2 regions of the Nocardia grenadensis genome follow, and region 2 is predicted to be linked to the other one. Evidence: riboswitches for the same ligand, from Rfam matches in the RefSeq annotation. Region 2 holds a riboswitch; the other holds the start of a gene.
The links. Region 2 has a riboswitch for cobalamin ahead of glyA (serine hydroxymethyltransferase). Riboswitches for the same ligand answer to the same signal wherever they lie in the genome.
Positions count from the first base shown of each region.

Region 1: linked by a shared signal. The riboswitch ahead of ACQPYS_RS11255 (FecCD family ABC transporter permease) and the one ahead of glyA (serine hydroxymethyltransferase) in region 2 are both predicted to bind cobalamin.

Region 1 covers NZ_CP192054.1:2,480,353-2,484,812, reverse strand. The annotation lists gene ACQPYS_RS11265 (alpha/beta fold hydrolase) at 1-177, opposite strand, end outside; gene ACQPYS_RS11260 (HYD1 signature containing ADP-ribosyltransferase family protein) at 684-1,271, opposite strand; cobalamin riboswitch at 2,457-2,667, shown strand; gene ACQPYS_RS11255 (FecCD family ABC transporter permease) at 2,712-3,830, shown strand; gene ACQPYS_RS11250 (ABC transporter ATP-binding protein) at 3,830-4,460, shown strand, end outside.
Region 2 covers NZ_CP192054.1:2,362,733-2,367,192, forward strand. The annotation lists gene ACQPYS_RS10755 (hypothetical protein) at 1-81, shown strand, start outside; gene ACQPYS_RS10760 (hypothetical protein) at 86-484, opposite strand; gene glyA (serine hydroxymethyltransferase) at 656-1,957, opposite strand; cobalamin riboswitch at 2,094-2,314, opposite strand; cobalamin riboswitch at 2,480-2,667, shown strand; gene ACQPYS_RS10770 (ABC transporter substrate-binding protein) at 2,683-4,281, shown strand; gene ACQPYS_RS10775 (ABC transporter permease) at 4,290-4,460, shown strand, end outside.

The DNA.
Region 1 (4,460 bases), 120 kb from region 2:
CCGGACGTTCACGCGATCGAGGAGTTCGGGCGGGGCGGTGTCCACTCGACTGCCCGGCGTTCCGTGGATCTGGATTATCGGTGTCCCGTCCTCCGGCCCCTCGGTACGGCACTGCAATCTCTTTCCGTTGGGAAGAGTGACAACGAAATCGCCAGGGTGCTGTCCGCCGCCCCGCATTCCGGGTGGTCCACCACCGGAGCCGGCGCCCCCGGAACTATCGCATCGGGGTTCGCGGTCGCCGCCGGCGCTCGTCCCGCTATGCGTGGGCGATAGCCTGTGCGATGCACTGGGTTCGCCGGTACGGGACTGTCGAAATCGATCGGCGCCGGTGAACTCGGCCACCGCCCACGGAAGATTCTCTCGCCCCGCGACTCCGGAAGGTTTCGCGAATATGCGCGCGTAGTCGCCCGCAACTGCCGACATCCTGTCGCGAGCAGTCGAAATCAGACTGCAAGCCCTGTTTCCCAACATGATATCGGCCATTTAGCGCCGCAACCCCGACGACGGCGGACTTTCATGTAGAACAGCATATTTCAGGACGACCAGGACACCCCGGGCCGCTCGCAGCGAGCGATGCACCTGCCCGGCCGACCACTGAAAGCTTCCAGGTCGACATCGATCGAATCCCCTGCGAACCTCGAGAACCACGCGTGGTCTGGTCGCCTGTGCAACGACGAGACCTTTCACGGAAGGAAGACCGGGTTCTCACCGGCGTCGACGACAAGTCGGTCGATGCGCAATGATCGGCGATTGCGGATCAGATAGTTCGTGCTGTCGCCCATATCGACGATCTTTCTCTTCGGCAAGTGCGCCACATCAATCGCTATGTAGTGGGAAAGCCTTACTCCGAGGCCGAGGATGTCCGCCAGATCTACATCGCTTCGAGTACCCGGCTCGATCGTTGTCAGGAATTGCCCTGGTGGATCATCGAGTCCCCGCCGCGATGGGCGAAGCTTGCCGCTCCTCAGGATTTCTTTCAAACCTTCGTCGGAAGTATAGTGATACATGATCCGCTCTGGGCGATTACCGAATTTCGGATGAGCGGACCTGTTCGCAGAGCCGCCGTGCGATGAGCCCTCCCGCTCGGACGTCCCGTCCCTCCGAAAGAGCGTACTTGCTTCTTGACTACTTGCGGTCACCACATGAGCCGACTCGAAACCGAAGTGCGCGCATCGGCGCATATTTCGCACGATAGCGCTGCTCGCAAGGCCGAAAGTCCTGGTGGCATCCCCCGCGATTGTCGCCATCATCCTCTTCAGCACTTGCTGCATCGTGGGACCATACCTCTCGTATAACTCTTCGGTACCGGCCGACGTTGTTCGAACAGGAAACTTTTCAGGTATCGGTCGAGGCGTTCGAGCCGCTGGTCCGATACTTTCGCCGGACGATTCGGCGCCGGTTGGGATTCCATTGCCCATCCGAGGCGCGAACACACTCCCTGCAACGCACCGATACTCGTGCAGAAAGCTCGGCCCGGCCACGAGAACGGCCATCGCCGAAGCTGCGAAGAGGCTTGTATCTTCGAGGAGGTCGCTCCGCCGAACGACGAAGTCGGCTCGCGTTGTCCACGGCCGCATGCAGATGGTCTCCGGCGAGATCGGATCCGGTCGAGCCATCGACGAGAACAGCGATGAGGTCGCACCCATGGCGGTAACCGGAAGGGTCCGCGATGACATCAGGATTCGAGAGACGATGAGTCCCGTGAACTCCTCTGCGATATCCATCGACCGCCGCCGTGCTGGTCGGTCCGTCCGCATGCTGTCCGACATTGTTGTCGGGTCGGTAAATCAACCCTGTCCTGCCTTCAGCTGTCGGTTTACCCGGCTCATGCGGAGATGACGTCCAGCAAACCTCTGTGTGGTGGTTTCGCGGCCGCCATGAGTTGTGCGGCGCCGCAGATCAAGCATGATGTATCCGGCGGTCGGCTCGCATCCGTAGCCGAATAGGTACTACTGACACCGGCCCCTTAGCAATCCAGCCGAATTTGGTTATGTGATCGGCGTCTGCGCTGGTAGTGAGCTTTCCGGGCTCGGTCTTGGTGCCAACGGCACACAGTGGGGCCGGGCGGGCTGGATCGAATGCCTCCCGGCCTGCCTATTCGACGCCGACCTGACCGCCGCAACCACCGGGGCAGGTGGGTGATCTTCGATCGCCACGCCGGGGACCCCGAGCGCCCAGTCGCCTGGCACTGCTTGCGGCTCAAAGGAACCGGGATCCTGGAGGCTGGGGCGGTGTGGTGTTCGATCAATGACGCAATGGTGGTCCGATCAGCCGCGCTACAGTCGAGGGTTGCCGGCACCTTCCACCACCGCGCGGCGACGACTGTATACGTAGTCCCCGCCTCGGCTTCTCCGAAGCCGGGGACCGGAGGCTTCCGGCGCGGGGGCCGGTGCTCCGAAAGCAGCGGCCGCTACGTAGCCGGAGGGCGAGAGACGGACGGCCCGCGGGTCCGAATGCTAGTGTGACCAAGCGCTGGTTGCCGCTCGTCCCTGGACGCGTGGCTCGCAAGAGGGAATCCGGTGGGAATCCGGAGCTGCCCCGCAGCGGTATGTGGAAACGACCGCGGTCATCAGCACTGGGCGCCCCGCCCGGGAAGCGACCGCCAGTAGGCGACGCCGGTCGGCGTCATGTCCGCGAGTCCGAAGACCTGCCCGCGTGGTCGTGCCGGCGGCGCGGCCTGTTGTCGACTCCGAGGGAGCGGTTGACGAGGTATGGGTCCGTGCGCCAGTCGCCTGCCTGCGCGCCCGTTTCGAGACGGTGCGGGTAGTGCAGGGCCGAAGAGAACTGTCGAGAAGCAGCGGCTCCCGATCGCCGTGCTGGTCCCCGGCTTGATCGCGGTACTGGCGGTGGTCTCCGTCCTGGCGTTGACGCTGGGCGCGGCGCACGTCCCCTGGCGGGACGCGGTCTGGTTCCTGTGGGCCGAGCTCAGCGGCGCCACCGTGGTCGCCGACGATATCGCCGACTACCGGATCGTCATCGACTCGCGGCTGCCCCGGGTACTGTTGGCCGCCCTGGTCGGGGCCGGGCTCGGCGGGGTGGGACTGCTGGTGCAGGCCATGGTCCGCAACCCGCTCGCCGACCCCTATGTGCTCGGGATTTCGTCGGGCGCCTCGGTGGGCGCGACCGCGGTCGTACTCTTCGGGGTCTTCGGCGCGCTCGGGATCTACGCACTGTCCACCGCGGCCTTCGCCGGGGCGCTGGCCGCCACAGTGCTCGTCTATCTGATGGCCCGCTCGGCCTCCGGGCTGGTACCGCTGCGGCTGGTGCTCACCGGCACCGCCCTCGGCTACGGCTTCTCCGCGGCGACGACGGTGCTGGTGTTCCTCGCCCCGCACGGGGATGCGGCCCGTTCGGTGATGTTCTGGCTACTCGGGAGCCTGGCCGGGGCCACCTGGCACATGGTGCCCCTCATCGCCACGGTCGCCGTGATCGGACTGGCGGTGATCACCGTGTACGCACGGCACCTCAACGCGCTGTCGATGGGCGACGAGGTCGGTGCCGCACTGGGCATGAACCCGTCCCGGTTCCGGCTGCTCCTGTTCGTGGTCTCCGCCGCGATGACGGGCTGCTTCGTCGCGATATGCGGGGCGATCGGCTTCGTCGGTCTGGTGGTCCCGCATATCGCCAGACTGCTGGTAGGCGCCGACCATCAGCGACTCACCGTCGTGACGCCCTTACTGGGCGCGGTGTCCCTGGTGACGGCGGACCTGCTGGCGCGGACCCTCATACCTCCGCAGGAGCTGCCGCTGGGCGCGATCACCGCCGCGGTGGGAGTGCCGGTGTTCGTGCTGCTGATGCGCCGCCGCGGAGCCCTGGTGGAGCACAGCTGATGCGGGTCGACTACGAGAAGGTCACGGTCGAGTTCGACGGTACGACGGTCGTCGAGGCGGTGACCCTGGCCGCCGGGCCGGGCCAGTTCCTCGGCATCGTGGGGCCCAACGGCAGTGGTAAGTCCACCCTGCTGCGCTGCCTCTACCGCGCGTTGTCCCCGACGACGGGACGGGTTCTGGTCGATGGGACGGATATCGCGGCGATCAGCATGCGGGAGAACGCCCGCCAAATCGCGGCGCTCACTCAGGATACGAGTACTCCGTTCGATTTCACCGCGGCCGAGGTCGTGGCCACCGGGCGCCTGCCACATACCGCGCTGCTGCGCGGCACGCGGCGACGCGACCGGGAGATCTGCGCCGCGGCGATGGAAACAGCCGATATCGGACATCTCGCGGCGCGCGGCTTCCTGTCGCTGTCGGGCGGTGAGCGCCAACGGGTCCTGATCGCGCGGGCGCTCGCCCAGCAGCCGCGAGTGCTCGTCCTGGATGAGCCGACGAACCACCTCGACGTCCACCACCAGTACAGCGTGCTGTCCGCGGCACGGGGACTGGGCATCACCGTGATCGCGGCACTGCACGACCTGAATCTGGCTGCCCAGCACTGTGATCGGATCTTCGTCCTGCACGGGG
Region 2 (4,460 bases):
GCGTTCGCCGGGAGCGACTACGCACAAATCCGGCAGATCGGCGCGGAGTATCTGGCGCACAATCCCCGGTCGATCTGCTGAAGTCTCACTGGCCCCGCTGATCCCGATCGGCCCGAGCCGGTTCGTCCAGAGCCTCGATCTCCCGACCCACGAGTGCCCGGGTCACCATCGCCCGCTCGTGCTGGTCCATCGGTTCCAGGACCAGGCGGTACCCCAACGCGGCGGCGATATTCGACAGGGATTCGAAGGGTACGTTCGGCGGTGTCGCATCGAGTACCCGCCGAACCGTCGACCTCCGAGAATCCACCGCACACGCGAGCACCGACGCGGACAGCTTCGCAGCGCGCTGCGCAGCGTTCAACTGGCCGACGATCGAGCTCATGGTCTCGGTCCGGATCGACTCCAGCACGAATGCCCGACGGAACTCCTTGGCGCCCATCTCGGCTGCCAGATCATCCCAGAACGCACTGCTGTTTGCCGACATCACGCACCTCGCCGAATACCTCGTGGACATGCCGACCACACACATCCCGTGGCGCGAGTCCAGTGAGTAGCGCGGGTCTTCCGATGAAGGCGGTGCTGTGTGGGCGAACCGGCCCGAGCGACGATACCCGCACCCCAGGCCAGGTGCGGGTATCGCCGTCGGAAACCGGTTTCAGCCGAGCAGGTTCCAGTCCTCCAGGCCCTGGTAGAGCGGGAAATCGTTGGCCAGTTTCTTGACCCGGCCACGCAGTACGTCCAAGTCGGCACCGCCGGCGAGAGCGGTGGCGATGATATCGGCGACCTCGGTGAATTCGGTATCGCCGAAGCCGCGGGTGGCAAGAGCGGCGGTACCGATGCGCAGACCGGAGGTGACCATCGGGGGGCGGGGGTCGAACGGGACGGCGTTCCGGTTCACCGTGATGCCGACCTCGTGCAGCAGATCCTCGCCCTGCTGGCCGTCGAGATCGGAATTGCGCAGATCGACCAGGACCAGGTGGACGTCGGTACCGCCGGTGAGGACGCTGACGCCCTTACCCGCGACATCGGCGCCGGTGAGGCGCTCGGCGAGAATCTTCGCGCCGGTCAGCGTGCGCTGCTGGCGTTCGGCGAACTCGGGCGTACCCGCGATCTTGAACGCGACCGCCTTCGCCGCGATGACATGCATCAGCGGCCCGCCCTGCTGGCCCGGGAACACCGAACTGTTCAGTTTCTTGGCGTAGTCCTGCTTCGCCAGGATGAGTCCCGAACGGGGGCCGCCGAGCGTCTTGTGGACGGTGGAGGACACGACATCGGCGTGCGGCACCGGGGAGGGGTGCAGGCCGGCGGCGACCAAACCGGCGAAATGCGCCATATCGACCCACAGGTAGGCGCCGACCTCGTCGGCGATCTCGCGGAACGCCGCGAAATCCTGGTGCCGCGGATAGGCCGACCAACCGGCGACGATCACCTTCGGCCGAGACTCCCGCGCAATGGCCGCAACATTGTCCATATCCACCCGGTGGTCTTCCTTGGAGACCCCGTACGAATGCACTTCGTAGAGCTTGCCGGAGAAGTTCAGCCGCATACCGTGGGTGAGATGGCCACCATGGGCCAGATCGAGGCCCAGCAGACGGTCACCGGGGTCGAGCAACGACATCAGCACCGCGGCGTTGGCCTGCGCCCCGGAATGCGGCTGCACATTCGCGAAATCGGCGCCGAACAGCGCCTTGGCCCGCTCCCGGGCGAGGTTCTCGACCACATCGACATGTTCGCAACCACCGTAGTAGCGGCGACCGGGATAGCCCTCGGCATACTTGTTGGTGAGCACACTGCCCTGCGCCTGCAGCACCGCGCGCGGAACGAAATTCTCCGACGCGATCATCTCCAGGGTGTCGCGTTCCCGGGCGAGCTCACCCGCCATCGCGGTGGCGAGTTCGGGATCGAGCTCACCGAGAGACCGAGTATCGACAGATGTACGGGTGGTCGGGGCTGCCATAGAGACTCCGTTGGTTGGCGCCGGGTGGTCTCCGTCCCGAGTGCGTGCCCGCCGACCACCGCCGAATCCGTTGTCGGTGCGGATCCGGTCCGATCGGCAGTGCACCCGACCCGCGGGGCGACGACCGCCGGATACGGCGTATCCGGCGCAGCGGGCAGGTCTTCGGACTCACAGGCACCGACTCGATATCGAGCCGACCTACTGGCCGTCGCTTCCCGGACGATGACACATCCAGTGCCGATGACGGCGGTCGTTCCTGTTCACCGCTGCGGGGACAGTCCCGGATTTCCACCGGGTTCCCTCTTCGACCGCGGCCACTGTGGACGGGTCTTCGACGCCGGCGACGGGTCGGATTTCCCGAGCCACCGTTCGGCGAACCAGCTACCGGGTCAGGATAGATGCCGGGTCCGGACCGCTGCCCCGCACGGTGGCCTACGCCGGCCTCGTCCCGAGCTGCGTGGACGCGATGATGCGGGGGATACGCGGAAGTTCCTCTATTTTCGGCTGCGCCGAGGGGATCACCGAGTGGGGTGACATCGCGGTAACGTCATGCACGGTGCAGGGAACACCGGTGTGAATCCGGGGCTGTCCCGCAACTGTCACCGAGGAGCGATCCGCCATGCGTGGCCACGACCTACCCGGGTCGGAAGGCCGGTGGAGATGCGTCGATCCGGGAGCCAGGACACCTGCGCCGCGGTTTCGGGGATACACCCACGAGGATGGCGATGGACAACTTGACAACGGGCCGATCCGATATCGGCCGTCGGCGACTGCTGGCCGGGACAGCCGGACTGCTCGGGCTCACCGCCCTGGGCGGTATTCCGATACTGACAGCCTGCGGCAGCGGCGAGCCTTCCGGCCCGCCGACCGGGCCACCACAACCGGGTGGCCGGCTGCGCTCGGCGATCGCGGGCCGTTCGGCGATCGCCGATGTGCTCGATCCGCACGAGGCCGGAAGTTCGGCCGGTGGCGCGGTGGCGAAGAACGTGTGGGACAGATTGGTCGCGTACAACAACGATCTCACCCTGCGCTACCGGCTCGCGCGTGCGCTGGAACCGAATGCCGACGGCAGCGTCTGGCGGATCCAGCTGCGTCCCGGTGTGGTGTTCAGCGACGGTTCGCCGCTGACCTCCCGCGATGTGCTGTGGAGTTTCGAGCGGATGCTCGATCCGGCCAGGTCGTCTTCGGGTGATCTCGCCATGGTCGATATGGCGCGGACGAAGGCCGACGGCGAGCTGACGGTCGTGGTGGCGATGAAGACACCGATCGCCGATTTCGGGTCGGTGCTCGCCGGCTGGTACTGCTACATAGTCAAGGACGGCACCACCACCATCGACGAGCGCGCACTGTCGGTGGGGACCGGTCCGTTCGCGCTGAGCGCCTGGTCACCGGGGGACCGCGCACTGCTGCGGCGCAACGACCGGTATCGGGACAACCGCGCGCATCTGGACGAGGTCGAGATCATCCAGATCGCCGAGACCGAGGCGCGGATGAACGCGTTTCTGTCCGGTGAGGCGGATGTGGTGCACGAATTGAGCTATCTGCAGGCCCGGAATCTGGAGAGCGATCCGACCGCGACGGTGATCGTGCCGCCGGAAGGGTTGATGGGCGCTTTCCAGATGCGGGTGGACCTGCCGCCGTTCGACGATGTGCGGGTGCGGCAGGCGATGCGGCTGGCGGTGGACCGGCAGGCGATGGTCGATTCCGTCTACTACGGATACGGCGAGGTCGGTAACGATATCTACGGCAAGGGCGCGCCTTTCTACAACGACGCCCTGCCGCAGCGCGCCTACGATCCGCAGCGTGCCCGCGAACTCTTGCGCGCGGCCGGTAAGGAGAACCTCGAGGTCGTCTTGCCGACCGCCGACGGTATGCCGGGGATGGTCGAGTCGGCGACGCTGTTCGCTGAGCACGCCAAGGCCGCCGGGATCACCGTCCGACTCGAGTCGGCGGCCGCCGACACCTACTTCTCGCAGGTCACCGGTAAACGCCCGCTGACCCATATCGGCTGGTGGAATTACAGTCTCGACTACTTCTACGGCCAGACCGGTACCAGTTCGTCACCGAGCAACGGCACCGGGTGGCGGCGTCCGGCTTGGGATGCGAAGTTCGCCGCCGCGCGGGCCGCGATGGACCCCGTCCGGCGGCGCGAGCTGTACTTCGATCTCCAGGAAGAATTGTGGAACGAGGGCGGCTACATCCTGCACAGTTTCGCGAAGCGTCCCGATGCCGCACGTAACAATGTCGGCGGGATGCGGGCCGGTGTCCCCGGTACCGACGACTGGGCGAACTACGCCACCACCTGGCTCGCCGGTCAGGGCTGAGATCTCGCGTGCTGCACTATTTCCTCCGGCGCGCCGTCGCCGGGATCGGTGTGCTCGTCACTGTCACCGTGCTCGTTTTCGGCTTGTTCGAAATGCTGGATTCGGATGCGGCCGTGGTGATCCTGTCCCGGCGCGGTGCGGGTGATCCCTCGCCGGAACAGCTGGCGGCCCTGCGTGCC